Regions from separate parts of the Pseudomonas sp. 15C genome, predicted to be linked through region 1. Evidence: riboswitches for the same ligand, from Rfam matches in the RefSeq annotation. Region 1 holds a riboswitch; the other holds the start of a gene.
What was found. A riboswitch is a leader RNA that binds a small molecule or an ion and turns the genes downstream of it on or off. The one in region 1 is predicted to bind cobalamin.

Region 1 (7,902 bases):
CTCTTCGGCGACTTCAGCGCGCACGCGCGCCAGATCTTCTGGACTGGTCTGGTCGGCTTTATTGAGGATCACCAGATCGGCGCTGGCCAGTTGGTCGGCGAACAGTTCGTGCAGCGGTGACTCGTGATCGAGGTTCGGGTCAAGCTTGCGCTGGGCATCGACCTGATCCGGGAACGCGGCAAAGGTGCCGGCGGCCACGGCCGGGCTGTCGACCACAGTGATCACCGCATCAACGGTGCAGGCGCTGCGGATTTCCGGCCACTGGAAGGCTTGCACCAACGGCTTGGGCAAGGCCAGGCCCGAGGTTTCGATGAGGATGTGATCGAGATCGCCGCGACGCGCGACCAGTTCGCGCATCACCGGGAAGAATTCTTCCTGCACGGTGCAGCACAGGCAGCCGTTGGCCAGTTCGTAAACGCGGCCGCTGGCTTCTTCTTCGGTGCAGCCGATGGTGCACTGCTTGAGGATTTCGCCGTCGATGCCCAGCTCGCCAAACTCGTTGACGATCACCGCAATGCGCCGGCCCTGAGCATTGTCGAGCATGTGCCGCAGCAAGGTGGTTTTGCCCGAACCGAGGAAACCGGTGACGATGGTGACGGGGAGTTTGGCCAGTGTTTTCATCGGTATGCCCTTTGGCAAGCGGCGGGCATACGGGACGAGGACCGGCCACGCGCAGGCGCGCCGGAAGTATTCGCCACCGGATCACCCCGCCCGGTTGAAAGTGAGAATCTGTGACGAGGCAGGTCTCCTGGCTGACAGTGTTCAGGCGCCGGGCCTGGCATTCGCTGCGCCTTCCCGCGGGCTCGTGGACCGAGCTGGCAGTGGCGTTGCAGCGAACATCACCGTTCACAGTTGCGGGGGCAGCCGCGGCTTTGACCGCGTTCCCTTCTTAGCTTCGACAGATGCCGAAGAACCTCGAAGGCGCAAGGCTACGCATGGGTTGATGATGGGTCAATGCTTTGGTTTCGTGGATATTCACTACTGCCCGAAATTGACTCAAACCCACCCGCATGCTCTCCTGTACGCCTTGTTACGGGTGCCCTTCACAGGGTGAAACGGGAAACCGGTGAATCATGTGCTTTACTCAGAGCCATGTCAGTCCGGTGCTGCCCCCGCAACGGTAAGCGAGCGAAGCGTCAAAACCACTGTGCCAACCCGGCATGGGAAGGTGACGCTTGCAGGTCGGCCAGGCGCCAACCCCTCGCGAGCCCGGAGACCGGCCCGCAACACACAGTGCGCTATCGGCGTCACTGGACATAACAAACCCGCGGTGGGCGGGCGCTGTTCGTACCTCTGCGTGTCCGTCACGCAGGGTCCGCATGCGTTCGACTGCCCCTTACACTATAGGGAAGCGCCATGTCGATCATCAGCAGCACCGGCAGCAACACGGATAAAATCGCCAGCACCACCACCCTGAGCCAACGCCTGATTGCCGCCGCCTTCGCCTCGATTCTCGGCGCGGGCCTGGTGTATTTCGCCGGTTTCTCGCATATCGAAGCGGTGCACAACGCGGCCCACGACACCCGCCACAGCGCTGCGTTTCCGTGCCACTGAGACCTCTCGACATGATCAAGCGAATTGCGCAAACCGCAGGTTTCACTGGCCTGCTGGCCGCCCTGCTCCTCACGCTGCTGCAAAGCTTCTGGGTCTCGCCGCTGATTCTTCAGGCGGAAACCTATGAAAAATCCGAGCCGGTCGCCGCAGTCCACGAACACGCGGCCGGCACCGCGGCGCACAGCCATGACGGCGAAGCCTGGGAGCCGGAAAACGGCTGGCAGCGCGTGGTTTCGACCACCGGTGGCAATCTGGTGGTGGCGGTCGGTTTCGCCCTGATGCTTGCCGGCCTGTATACATTGAGAGCGCCGCGCTCCACCGCGCAAGGCTTGCTCTGGGGTCTGGCCGGTTACGCGACGTTCGTGCTGGCGCCAACGCTGGGCCTGCCGCCGGAATTGCCGGGCACCGCTGCGGCTGATCTGGCGTCGCGGCAGATGTGGTGGATCGGCACTGCGGCCTCGACCGCCGTCGGCCTGTCGCTGATCGCCTTCAGCCGGCACTGGCTGATGAAGCTGCTCGGTGTAGCGATTCTCGCCGTGCCGCATGTGATCGGCGCGCCGCAGCCGCTGGTGCATTCAATGCTCGCGCCCGAGGCGCTGGAAAGCCAGTTCAAGATCGCTTCGCAGTTGACCAACGTGGCGTTCTGGCTGGCCCTGGGCCTGATCAGCGCCTGGTTGTTCCGCCGCAACAGCGACGGTCACTACCACGCATGAGCGATGACCGCGCGGCGTCCACGCTGGTGGTCGGCCTCGGCTGCCAACGCGGCTGTCCGACCAGCACGCTGCGCGCGTTGCTCGACCAGGCCTTGCAGGCGCACCGCATCGAGCTCAAGTCAATCAAGGCCCTGGCCAGCATCGATTTGAAGCGCGACGAACCGGGCCTGCAAGAACTGGCCGTACAACTGGCCTTGCCCCTGCTGTACTTCAGCAGCGAGGAATTGGCCGGTTACCAGTCAATGCTCAGCCACCAGTCGCAAATCGCTTACGAACGCACCGGCTGCTACGGCGTGGCGGAAAGCGCAGCGCTGGCGCTTGCCGAACAACTCCTGCAGGCGCCGGCAAAGCTGCTGATCAGCCGACAAAAATACGCTCAAGCCACTCTGGCGTTGGCCGGCGCCGCGTAAATCCTGATAATCGCCGCCATCCATCATGAACAATCTTCATCTGAAGCGTTGTCGCGCCTCTTCTCCAAGGATCCAACGATGACCGTTTATTTCATCGGCGCCGGCCCCGGCGACCCGGAATTGATCACTGTCAAAGGCCAACGGTTGATCCGCCACTGTCCGGTGATCATCTATGCCGGTTCACTGGTACCCGCCGCAGTGCTCGAGGGGCACCAGGCGCAAACCGTGGTCAACAGTGCCGAGCTGCACCTTGAGCAGATCATCGAGCTGATCAAGACCGCGCATGCCGACGGCCATGACGTCGCACGGGTACATTCCGGTGATCCGAGCCTGTACGGCGCGATCGGTGAGCAGATTCGTTATCTGCGTGAGCTTGGTATCCCGTTCGAGATCATTCCGGGCGTGACGGCCACCGCCGCCTGTGCGGCGCTGCTCGGAGCCGAACTCACCCTGCCGGATGTGTCGCAAAGCGTGATTCTGACTCGCTATGCCGACAAGACTGCGATGCCGGCGGGCGAAGAACTGGGCAATCTGGCCCGACATGGTGCAACCATGGCGATTCACCTGGGGGTCAATCATCTGGAGAAGATTCTTGTGGAGTTGTTGCCGCATTACGGTGCGGATTGTCCGATTGCGGTGATTCACCGGGCGACGTGGCCGGATCAGGATTGGGTGGTGGGCACGCTTGCGGACATTGCGGACAAGGTTGCAGCGAAAGGCTTTCGGCGTACGGCATTGATTCTGGTCGGGCGGGTGCTGGGGAGTGAGGTGTTCAGCGAGTCGTCGTTGTATCGGGCGGGGCATGCGCATCTTTATCGCCCTTGATGGCCTCTTCGCGAGCAGGCTCGCTCCCACCCTGGGTAAAGCGGGGGCATAAAAAAACGGCGCTCACGGGGCGCCGTTTTTCATATTCGCAGCGAACGCCTTAGTAGTAGGCGTTTTCTTTCTGCGTGTGGTCGGTCACGTCGCGCACGCCCTTGAGCTCAGGGATGCGCTCGAGCAGCGTGCGCTCGATGCCTTCCTTCAAGGTCACGTCGGCCTGGCCGCAGCCCTGGCAACCGCCACCGAACTGCAACACCGCAATGCCGTCTTCCACCACATCGATCAGGCTGACCTGACCGCCGTGGCTGGCCAGCCCCGGGTTGATTTCGGTTTGCAGGTAGTAATTGATGCGCTCGTTGACCGGGCTGTCGGCGTTGACCATCGGTACTTTGGCGTTTGGCGCCTTGATGGTCAGCTGGCCGCCCATGCGGTCGGTGGCGTAGTCGACCACGGCGTCGTCGAGAAACGCTTCGCTGAACGAATCGATATACGCGGTGAAGCTTTTCAGCCCCAGCGCCGTATCTTCAGGTTTTTCTTCGCCCGGCTTGCAGTAGGCAATGCAGGTCTCGGCGTACTGGGTGCCAGGCTGGGTGATGAAGACGCGGATGCCGATGCCCGGGGTGTTCTGCTTGGACAGCAGATCAGCCAGGTAGTCGTGGGCGGCGTCGGTAATGGTAATAGCGGTCATGGAAACTCCTCGCAGGCTTGGGCGCAGTTTACGCCAATCGGCGCGCGGGACAAAGTCCCAGTATTTTTGTCGGAAAAAGCGGCGCGCGTACCCTCACCCGCTCGCTGACGGCGAAGAAGGCTGCGCTTGAACGGCGAGTACCCTGTTAACAAATGGAAACCCAAGCACATTCGCGCCATATATATGTATACCTCTGCGAGTTTTCCACGCCCTTATATTCAACGCCTTCGACTATTTTTCCAGCCGCTACGGTTCAAAGGCCTTGAATGTCTACTTCGTTATCCAGTTTCTACAACAAGACGCCCCCGCGCAGATTGCAGGATCTCAACCACCTGATCAGTTACCTGCATGAGCTCATCGACGATAACGTCAACATGGATGCCAGTCAGCTCTATTACTACCCGCCCGCCACCTCTGAATTGGGGCGCGAGTGCAAGGAAGCCTTTCGCGTCTTGAAAAAACTCGAGACAGACGAAGATTTCATAACGCATCTCTCCATGCCTGCCAAGGTCGATCAATCGTTGTTGGGCAACGATTTCCTGGAAGACTTTCTGTCCTTTCAGTTGAGTTCCACGAAGTCGCCAACACCTGACCCTGCGGAAGTTTTCCCGATCGCCGGTCACTCGGTAACGCTCAGAGATGTGCCGATATATTGGTCGATCGACGTGGATGTCTTGCTGGATATCTACCGCAAGGTCGGCAACGGGCTTAAAAGTGACGGTTCGGTGCGCTTCGACCTGGTGCTGGCCTGGTACGCGCTGATTCCGCGGCGTCCCGCCAAACATGCCGACTGGCAGCGCCTGCTGCACAACCTGGTTGAGCATCGCGCGTTATGGCTGCTCGGGCATCACGGTCCCGTCAGCGACTTCGAACACTTGTTCAGCGCTGAAGGCGAAGAAACGATCATGCGGGTTGTCCGCCAGATCGAAGCCGAAACTTCACGCTGCCTGCTGGCAAATGTCGTACCGGTGAAACCCAGTGGCAGATTTGAAACGTTGAGCCAAACCACGCCGGTAGCACTTCTGGAAACAGCCTTGCAGTCGGCCGATAACCTGCAACTGGCGCAACGTATTGCCAGGGAACTGGATTGGTACACCGCAAAGAACAAGCAAGATGGCCCAGCCAGTGTTTTGACGAAATTGTTGTGGCGAGCGCTCTGGCTGAGCATCAAACCAGGCGCGCACACCAACAATCAAAACGAGTTGCAGATACTGATCGAGCCCGCCTGTAGTTATTCGTCCATACACAAATCATTGATCGAAGAATTTCAAAGATCACTTCACGTCGAGCGGCCCATTGCCTTGTTAGCGGTGGCCATCATGAAGAGCAATGTGGCCAGCGAAGCGTGGGTTCAGGACATCCCCGACGCACTGCCGTATGCCACGTCGAGCACCTGGGTCAATTTCAAGAGTGGTTTCATACTTGCCGAATCCGTCGCGCCCGGCTCATCGCGGCACATGACTTTTGAACAGCTGCTCAACCTGCCGGCAGAGCATTTTCGGGCTTTTGCGCATGATATCGAGCAACAGCGACTGGTTGCCGCTGCCAAGGTCCGCCCGACGGTGGAGTGGGCGGCGGCGATGGGATTGTTCGCCACACGTCAGACGGCTTACCCGGTCAGCGAAATAGAACTGGCATTGAGCACGCTGGAACAGCATGAGCAAGAAATGCTCAAGGCCCTGAACAACCTCGCGCTGAGCCCGCCGAGTCGATTTCGCTATGAGTCAGACGCGGCGTATGACCAAGCGTTTGATGCCTGGCTGATCACTCCAGGAGCCGCCTATAAGTCCCTGATCAAGACATTGCTCGCCCAGTACCTGCCCGCATGCCGGGGTGATCTTGAGCGGGACGAAGTGACTGTTTACTCGCTGCGGCTGCCGCTCAACGACACGCAGGTCGAACATGAGAACAAGACCAACACCGACGCGGTGCGTGGCCGCTGCGGGTTCATTCTGAGAATGGTCAACCCGGTGTATCCGGCAAAGGCCCGCTACATGGAAGTCTTCCCGCTCGCGGGTATCGTGCGTTTGCGCGAAAACATCGACTCGCTGCCTGTCGGCGGTGAGATCAAGGTCGAGAAAGTCGGTTCCAGCAGCCGCACCAGTCGCGGCGCTTTCAGAAAAGGCACCGAAATGCCTTTTGACTGGGAAGCCTACCGCGACGGCTCGAAACCCAGAGTGCATCAGCACGCCACCTTGATCATGGAGCAGGTCGGCGAAAAATTCATCGCGGTTGCCATTGAGCAACGCGCCCCCGACGTAGCGACACGCACCCTGCCCTTTGCGGCAAATAACCTGACCTCTGCCCGGGCGGAGAATCTCGCGGCGATGATTGCTCGAGAATTGTTTTACAAAGATCAATCGGCCTTGCTCGAAGACACCCGCAAGGCCACGCGCAGCACGGATATCGGCAGGGATTTTCTCGAGGACCTCAGTTTCTGGGGAAAAATGTTCGTGCCGTTCTGGGGCGCCATTGACGACCTGGCATCCGGCGAGTCGCAACGTATCGAGCGCGGCGGGCTCGGCCTGTTCACCGACATCGTTTCGTTTGCCCTGCCCATCGGAAAATACCTCGCCGGCTGTACGCGGGTGGTCAGCCTCGCAGGCAAGATCGGCATTCGCCTCGCCCTGCCAAAATTCGCCACCCTGACGCGAACGCTGTTGATCTCGACGCTGCGCGAACTCAACCCGCTGGAGTCAGTATTGGGATTGCTCAAGCTCGGTCGCTTTACGTTGCGTAAAATCGGCGCTGCGGCGGTACGCCAGGCGCGCCTTGGCATTGCCCAACTGCGCGATGGTACGGTGACCGCTCAGCACTTGATCGCGGTTGACCCGACCACCTGGAAACCGCGCCAGCCCGGTGATCGGCTGTGCACCGTCGAAGGGATCGCCAACATTCCCATGCGCAACGTCGGCAGCGTCGATGCGGCGGACTATCGGCTCATCGATGCGCTGACCAACAAGGCTTTCGGCCCTCGCTATCGCGAGCCGGTAACTGTGATAAGCAATAACAGCCCGCTGCTGCGCCCCCACGCTGTTCAGCCCCATTGGATTTCCGGTCTCCAGGCCGACTCGCGAGGGATTTTTTTCCGCCCTGAATACAACCAGAAGTTCATTTGCAACATTGATGAACACGGCACCGTCGCCGTTTACCAGATACGTGAAAACTCCTATGGATTCATTCACGAGACCGCGCAGACCGGGGAAAACAGCTTTTCCGTGGTACTGGTCAATCCGAAAAACAACCGTGACCTGTCGATCAACCTCTCATCGGTAAAACCCGGTCACTGGTACACCCGGGAAATCCGGGTCAGAGGCGGCGCGCCTGACGATCCCACCGTGACAACCCCGTTGCATCTGCAGAAGTGGTCGCAGTTCAGCGAGCACGTGCTGGAGGTCACCCTTGAGGCGTTCGCGAAAAAACATCGGCTGGACCCGGCCGCTTTCAGGCAATTCGTCCACACACAAGGGCAATTGAAACCGCTGGGCCAACAAGTACTGGATCGGGCCGACACCGCGCGTACGGTCGTCACCTACGAGCATCTACGGGACTGGCGCAGCATGTCGCAAGAAGGCCGCAACACCCTCAGCCGCGAAGGCTTCGCCGCCACGCACAATCTTGACCCGACGGACTTCATTTCCCACGTCAACACCGATGGCTCGTTCCGGGCACCGGGCAAGGTGTTGGAGAAATATGCCCACAACCAGGCGTTCAC
Region 2 (7,902 bases), on a different contig from region 1:
TTCCTCAAAGAAACCTTGGGCTGGTAAGCCGAGCCTGTTGTTCTAAAGGTTTCAAGGGGAGGGCGGCATCTTTCAGGCGCCAGAAAATCCGCATTCCTGCAGGGGTTGCAAGTCGCGTATCGGGTCAAATGGGCTTAAGCGCTTAGATGTAAACGCGAAACCGCCAAGTCACATAAAGTTCGATTGAATTTGCAAATGAGGACGATAGCGGGCATAGTCTCGGCTTCTTTACAACTATCAGCCACGGTCGTGCCCATGCTAAAGCGCTTCGCACCCCTCGTGCCTCTCGCACTTGTCACCCTGTTGTACGGTTGTGCTGCTCACTCTCCAGTTCAAGAGCAGCCTCAACAGGTTAAAAATTCCGCCACGGCCCAGTCTTCCGTTATTTACCAGGAAGAGCTGGACACCGAAAAAGAACTCAATGAATTCAACGGCAAGAAGCCTTATCAGCTTCCTGTGCTGGCCGACAGCATTCTCGAACGCGGCATGTCCCTGATCGGGACCCGTTACCGTTTCGGCGGTACCTCTGAAGCCGGTTTCGATTGCAGCGGTTTCATCGGCTACCTGTTTCGCGAAGAAGCCGGTATGAACCTGCCGCGCTCCACCCGCGAAATGATCAACGTTGATGCGCCGCTGGTTGCGCGCAGCAACCTTGAGCCGGGCGATCTGTTGTTCTTCGCCACCAACGGCCGTCGCGGCCGGGTCAGTCACGCCGGGATCTACCTGGGCGACAACCAGTTCATCCACTCCAGCAGTCGTCGCAGCGGCGGTGTTCGCATCGACAGCCTGGGTGACAGCTACTGGAGCAAGACCTTCATCGAAGCGAAACGCGCCCTGGCGAACGCTCCGACCGTGGTCACCGCGCGCAAGTAATTCCCTGATGTCGCTGCTTCGTGGCGACACGCCAGGCTACCGGCAAACAGAGTAGACACAAACTTTACAAGGTGAAGTTAAAGTCTTACTTGAAGTTTGCCGCGTAGCCGCTAGAATCCTGAATCATATTGATGGCAAACCGCCTGCGTACAGACGCAGGCGGTTTTGTTTCTGTCCATTCGGCAGAGAAAGCCGCAGCCTGATCAGGATGTTCCGCTTATGACGATGTCGGCCCGCCTCACCTTGATCCTCTGCGCCGCGCTGCTCAGCGCCTGCGCCAGTCGTACACCGCCGCCAGCCCCCGTGGTTCGCGCGCCGATTGTGTTCGGTCCCTCCCAGGCTTTTTCACCGGTTGCTGAAGACGTGCTTTTTCGCGCGCTCGGCCTCGTCGGCACGCCTTATCGCTGGGGCGGCAACACGCCGGATTCGGGTTTCGATTGCAGCGGCCTGATCGGTTTCGTCTACCGCGATGCCGCGGGAATCTCGCTGCCACGTTCCACCCGCGAAATGATCGTCATGCAGGCACCGAACGTCGGCAAGGAAGGCTTGCAGACCGGCGACCTGATTTTCTTCGCCACCAACGGCGGCTCGCAGGTCAGCCATGCCGGCATTTATGTCGGCGAAGGGCGGTTTGTGCATGCACCGGCAACGGGCGGCACGGTCAAGCTCGACAGTCTGTCAAAGGCGTATTGGCAGAAGGCCTATCTGAGCGCCAAGCGGGTGCTGCAGCCGGGGCAGTTGGCGCATAACCCGTAAATCCAATCGCACACAATCCCTGTAGGAGTGAGCCTGCTCGCGATAGCGGTCTTTCAGTCACCGATGATGTCGACTGACAAGGCGCTATCGCGAGCAGGCTCACTCCTACAGTTGTTTGTGTCAGGTGAAAGTTATTTGGCAGAAGACACGCGCCACACTTTGTTGCCGACATCATCCGCCACCAGCAACCCGCCTTGCGGGTCGATCACCACGCCCACCGGGCGGCCCAGTGCGTTCTCGTCCTTGTCGAGGAAGCCGGTCAGTACATCCACCGGTTGTCCAGTCGGTTTACCGCCACTGAACGGCACGAAAATCACTTTATAGCCACTGTGCGGTTTGCGGTTCCACGAGCCGTGCTGGCCGATGAAGGCACCTTCCTTGAATTGCGCCGGTAGCGTGTTGCCCTCGGCGAAGGTCAGGCCCAGCGAGGCGGTGTGCGGGCCGACCGCGTAATCCGGGACGATGGCCTTGGCCACCAGATCGAGGTTCTGCGGCTTGACTCGCACGTCGACGTGCTGGCCGTAATAGCTGAACGGCCAGCCATAAAAGCCGCCGTCCTTGACCGAGGTGATGTAGTCCGGCACCAGATCGCTGCCGATCTCGTCACGCTCGTTGACCGCCGTCCACAGCGCGCCACTGCTGGGCTCCCACGCCAGGCCATTGGGATTACGGATGCCAGAGGCGAAGATCCGGTGATTACCGGTCGCCCGATCGACTTCCCAGATCGCCGCGCGACCCTCTTCCTGATCCAGGCCGTTTTCGCCGACGTTGCTGTTCGAACCGACGGTGACGTAGAGCTTGCTGCCGTCCTTGCTGGCAATGACGTTCTTGGTCCAGTGATGGTTCAGCGTGCCGCCCGGCAGATCGACGACCTTGATCGGCTGGGTCTTGATCTCGGTGGCGCCGGGCTCGTAGTTGAAGCGCAACAGGCGATCGGTATCGGCCACGTACAGATCGTTGCCGACCAGGGTCATGCCGAACGGCGAGTTGAGGTTTTGTAGAAATACCGTTCGGGTCTCGGCCACACCGTCCTTGTCGGCATCGCGCAGCAAGGTGATGCGATTCGGGCTCGGTACGCCGGCGCCGGCCTTGCCCATGACCTTTTTCATCACCCAGCCACGAATGCCTTTACTGTCATCCGGTTTCGGTGGCGCATTGGTTTCGGCCACCAGCACGTCACCGTTGGGCAGCACGTACAGCCAGCGCGGATGATCGAGGCCTTCGGCGAACGCGGCGACCTGAGTGCCGGCCGCGGCCGTCGGTTTTGCCCCCTCGGGCCAGCCGATCGCGGGGGCGATGTTCACCGTCGGGATCAGGGTCTTGTTCGGTTCCGGCAGTTTCGGCGACGGGCCAGTGCCGTCGGAGACCTGCAGGCTGGAGGTTTCGCCGCAGGCGCTGAGCCCGCCGGCGAGGGCGATGACGAAAACGAGGTGGGGCTTGCGCATTGCTGATCTTCCCTATGAATGCATTCCTAACCATAGAGGAGGGCGCAAGCCCGATGGTTCAACTGCTCAACCGCGGGCTTCCTTGAACAGCACGGCGATGCCCGGGTGATAGTTGCCCGCGTCGCTGTGCAATTTGCGGTAGGCGTAGGGGAAATACCAGGCCACGGCGCAGGTGTGTTCCTTTTGCAGGTCGTCGACCATGTCCTGCAATTCTTCGGGGCTGGCGCTGTGCTGGGCCTTTTGCGGGGCGACGAACAGGCAGCCGAGCTTGAGATCGCTGGCGTAACTGATGCGTTTGGCGTCAGAGGTTATATCGGCCAGGGGTTGGGTCAGGTTGAGGTTGTTCGCCCTTGGCCAGCGTTGTGTGGCCTGAATGAAGGCGCGGTCTTCGCTGCCGGCGATAAACAGATCGGCGCGGGCATTGCGCTCGCCGTCTTCGTTCTGTTTACGGGTGACGGTGTCGTTCAAGGTCACCAGTTCGGCCATCCAGGCGGCGGCCGAGAGCAGGCCGAGGTTGGCTTTCTCATCATGCCAGTACGGCGTATCGCCGTCGCCGCGCACGGTGTTGTAGCGGTCGATACAGTCAAACCAGCGTTCAAGCACCGGGCGCAGGAATTCCAGGCGCGGGTTGCTGATGATCATGCCTTGCATCGTCATCGTCCTTATTGTTGTGGTGTGCTTTTTCGAGAAAAGCATGGCTCTTTGATATCACTTGTCACAGTCTGGCACAAGATTGCCGGCAGATAATTGATTGAGGGCAGTTTCTCGCCCGTTGGCCGCCTCTTTAATTGACGCTCCACCCCCAACCCTCTAACCTTCGCCGCTTGTTTCAGGTGCTCTGTGACCTGCGTCGACAGAGTGAAACAGGGAAGCCGGTGAGGGTGGTCTTCACGCGAAGCCACGACGATCCCGGCGCTGCCCCCGCAACGGTAAATGAGTGAACACTGCGTTCAATGCCACTGCTCAACAGCGGGAAGGCGCGCAGTCTGGCCAACGCCGCTCATGAGCCCGGAGACCGGCCTGATCCATCCAGCGGCATCACGGTGGGCGATGCCAGGCTTTTTGCCGTCTATTCTTGTGCCTGCCCGCCGTTTACCCGTCTCAACGGAGAGCTCCCCCATGACCGATTCCCCCGAGCGCGACGAACGCCATCTGGCGCGCATGCAGCGCAAAAAAGCCGTGATCGACGAACGCATCGCCAATTCGCCCGACGAGTGCGGCCTGGTGCTGGTGCTGACCGGCAATGGCAAAGGCAAAAGCAGCTCGGCCTTCGGCATGCTCGCCCGCGCCATGGGCCACGGCATGCAGTGCGGCGTGGTGCAGTTCATCAAGGGCCGCAACAGCACGGGCGAGGAGCTGTTCTTCCGCCGCTTCCCCGAGCAAGTGCGCTTCCATGTGATGGGCGAAGGTTTCACCTGGGAGACCCAGGACCGTCAGCGCGATATCGCCGCTGCCACGGCGGCGTGGGAAGTTTCTCGCGAACTGCTGCGCGATCCGTCGATCGGGCTGGTGGTGCTCGACGAATTGAACATCGCCCTCAAGCACGGTTATCTGGATCTCGATCAGGTGCTCAGCGATTTGCAGGCGCGGCCACCGATGCAGCATGTGGTGGTGACCGGGCGCGGCGCCAAGCCGGAAATGATCGAGATGGGCGATACGGTCACGGAAATGGGCATGCTCAAGCATGCGTTCCAGGCCGGGATCAAAGCGCAGAAAGGCGTCGAACTTTGAATCAGCCCCGTCACTGCCCGGCCGTCCTGATTGCCGCGCCGGCTTCCGGCCAGGGCAAGACCACGGTCACCGCCGCGCTCGCCCGTTTGCATCGCAATCAGGGGCGCAAGGTCCGCGTGTTCAAATGCGGCCCGGACTTTCTCGACCCGATGATCCTCGAGCGCGCCAGCGGTGCGCCGGTCTATCAACTGGACATGTGGATGGTCGGCGAGCAGGAAAGCCGTCGCCTGTTGTGGGAAGCCGCCGGCGACGCGGACCTGATTCTGATCGAAGGCGTGATGGGCCTGTTTGACGGCACGCCGTCGAGCGCCGACCTGGCGCGGCATTTTGGCGTGCCGGTGCTCGGAGTGATCGACGGCACCGCCATGGCGCAGACCTTCGGCGCACTGGCGCTGGGCCTGGCGAAATATCAGCCTGACCTGCCGTTCGCCGGGGTGCTGGCCAACCGCGTCGGCACCCAGCGTCATGCGCAATTGCTCGAAGGCAGCCTCACCGAAGGCCTGCGCTGGTACGGCGCGTTGTCGCGCGAGACCGGCATCGAGCTGCCGAGTCGCCATCTTGGCCTGGTGCAGGCCAGCGAACTGAATGATCTGGACCTGCGCCTCGACGCTGCCGCCGACGCACTGGCCAGCAGTTGCGAAGTCGCCTTGCCGCCCGTCGTCGAATTCGCAGCGCCGGACGTGACTGCTGCTGAGCCGTTGTTGCACGGCGTGCGGATCGCCGTGGCCCGTGATGAAGCATTCGCCTTCACCTATGGCGCAAGCCTCGATCTGTTGCGGGCGATGGGCGCCGAGTTGAGCTTCTTCTCGCCGATCCGCGACACGCAATTGCCCGAGGCGGACAGCCTGTATCTGCCGGGCGGTTACCCTGAGCTGCACCACGTTGCACTGGCACAGAACACTGCGATGCTCGAGGCGATCCGCGCGCACCATGCGGCAGGCAAGCCGTTGCTGGCCGAGTGCGGTGGCATGCTTTATCTGCTCGATTCGCTGACCGATGTCGAAGGCACCCGCGCTGAACTGGTCGGGTTGTTGCGGGGCGAGGCGGTGATGCAAAAGCGTCTGGCGGCGTTGGCGTTGCAGGCGGTCGATCTGCCGGAAGGCTCGTTGCGCGGGCACACGTATCACCATTCGCTGACGACCACCGAACTGACGCCGATTGCCCGTGGGCTGAGCCCGAACGGTGGGCGAGGGGCCGAGGCGGTCTACCGTGAAGGGCGGATGACGGCTTCTTATGTGCACTTTTATTTTCCGTCGAATCCTGCGGCTGTCGCTGCGCTGTTTGCGCCCGGTCTTGAGACCGCCATCGCTGGCAAGCCAGCTCCCACAGGGGATTACGTTTCGTCAGGTATTGCACCGTCCACTGTGGGAGCTGGCTTGCCAGCGATGGGGCCATGACCGACAACGCATTCTCCGAAGCCGAGCGCCAAGCGGTTTACCGAGCCATCGCCGAACGCCGCGACATGCGTCACTTCAGCGGCGGCACTGTTGAACCGCAACTGTTGCGGCGTTTGCTCGAAGCCGCCCATCAAGCGCCAAGTGTCGGCCTGATGCAGCCCTGGCGTTTCATCCGCATCAGCGACCGCGCCCTGCGCGGGCAGATTCAGCATCTGGTGGAAGCAGAACGCGTGCGCACCGCCGAGGCCCTTGGCGAGCGCAGCGACGAGTTCATGAAACTCAAGGTCGAAGGCATCAACGACTGCGCCGAAGTACTGGTGGCGGCGCTGATGGACGATCGCGAAAAACACATTTTTGGCCGGCGCACGCTGCCGGAGATGGACATGGCTTCGCTGTCCTGCGCGATCCAGAATCTGTGGCTGGCGTCCCGTGCCGAAGGATTGGGCATGGGCTGGGTGTCGCTGTTCGAGCCGCAGGCGCTGGCCGATCTGCTGCACTTGCCGCCGGGTGCCAAGCCGCTGGCCGTGCTGTGTCTGGGCCCGGTCAAAGAGTTCTACCCGGCGCCGATGCTGGTCCTCGAAGGCTGGGCGCAGGCGCGACCGCTGAACGAATTGCTGTACGAAAATTACTGGGGAGTGAGTCAATGAGTGTGGCGTTGTTGAGTGTCGCCGCGGTGGCGCTGGATGCGCTGCTCGGTGAACCGAAACGCTGGCATCCGCTGGTGGCGTTCGGCAATTTTGCCGGGCGCATCGAGCAACGTTTCAACGCCGGTGGCCGCGGCTGGCGCAGCCATGGTGTGACCGCGTGGGTGATCGCGGTGCTGCCGCTGACGCTGCTCGCCACGGCGTTTTCCTGGGCACCCTATGTCGGCTGGATCATCGAGATTCTTGCGCTGTACTGCGCCCTCGGCATGCGCAGTCTCGGCGAACATGTTGCGCCAGTGGCTGCGGCATTGCGCGCCGACGATCTGGCCGAAGCGCGTACTCGCGTCGGCTATCTGGTCAGCCGCCAGACCGACGAGCTCGACAGCAACGCCGTGGCCCGCGCCGCCACCGAATCGGTGCTGGAAAATGGCAGCGATGCGGTCTTTGCTGCGCTGTTCTGGTTTGTCGTCGCCGGTGCGCCGGGCGTGGTGCTCTATCGCTTGAGCAACACGCTGGACGCGATGTGGGGCTATCGCAACGAACGCTTCGAACGCTTCGGCTGGGCGGCGGCGAAAATCGACGACGTGTTGAACTACATTCCTGCACGGCTGGTGGCGCTGACCTACGCGCTGCTCGGCAAAACCCGCCTCGCGCTCAAGTGCTGGCGCACCCAGGCGCCACAATGGGACAGCCCCAACGCCGGCCCGGTGATGGCGGCTGGCGCTGGCGCACTCGGCGTCGAGCTGGGTGGGCCGGCGATTTACCACGGTGAATTGCACGAGCGCCCGCAACTTGGTGAAGGCGCCCCCGCCGATGCCGATTCCATCGACCGCGGCTGGCAATTGGTCCAGCGCGGGGTATGGTTATGGCTGCTGATTCTTTGCGTGGGGGCTGAATTCTATGCTTGAGCACGGTGGCCGACTGCGCAAGGCTGCACACGATTACGGCATTGCCGAAGCCGACTGGCTGGATCTGTCCAGCGGCCTGGCGCCGTGGCCTTTTCCGATCCCGGAAATCCCCTTGCGCGCCTGGGCTCGCCTGCCGGAAACCGACGAT

Region 2: linked by a shared signal. The riboswitch ahead of cobO (cob(I)yrinic acid a,c-diamide adenosyltransferase) and the one ahead of ACYYKW_RS09785 (CbtB domain-containing protein) in region 1 are both predicted to bind cobalamin.

Annotation. Positions count from the first base shown of each region.
Region 1 covers NZ_JBUDGD010000013.1:54,088-61,989, forward strand. Annotated here, with positions in the region: gene cobW (cobalamin biosynthesis protein CobW) at 1-621, opposite strand, end outside; cobalamin riboswitch at 722-933, opposite strand; cobalamin riboswitch at 1,018-1,239, shown strand; gene ACYYKW_RS09785 (CbtB domain-containing protein) at 1,357-1,554, shown strand; gene ACYYKW_RS09790 (CbtA family protein) at 1,566-2,267, shown strand; gene ACYYKW_RS09795 (cobalamin biosynthesis protein) at 2,264-2,677, shown strand; gene cobM (precorrin-4 C(11)-methyltransferase) at 2,756-3,502, shown strand; gene nfuA (Fe-S biogenesis protein NfuA) at 3,603-4,187, opposite strand; gene ACYYKW_RS09810 (SET domain-containing protein) at 4,454-7,902, shown strand, end outside.
Region 2 covers NZ_JBUDGD010000041.1:31,010-38,911, forward strand. Annotated here, with positions in the region: gene hda (DnaA regulatory inactivator Hda) at 1-27, shown strand, start outside; gene ACYYKW_RS19240 (C40 family peptidase) at 256-873, shown strand; gene ACYYKW_RS19245 (C40 family peptidase) at 1,093-1,629, shown strand; gene ACYYKW_RS19250 (PQQ-dependent sugar dehydrogenase) at 1,761-3,074, opposite strand; gene ACYYKW_RS19255 (hypothetical protein) at 3,141-3,725, opposite strand; cobalamin riboswitch at 3,889-4,112, shown strand; gene cobO (cob(I)yrinic acid a,c-diamide adenosyltransferase) at 4,194-4,805, shown strand; gene ACYYKW_RS19265 (cobyrinate a,c-diamide synthase) at 4,802-6,202, shown strand; gene bluB (5,6-dimethylbenzimidazole synthase) at 6,199-6,849, shown strand; gene cbiB (adenosylcobinamide-phosphate synthase CbiB) at 6,846-7,754, shown strand; gene cobD (threonine-phosphate decarboxylase CobD) at 7,747-7,902, shown strand, end outside.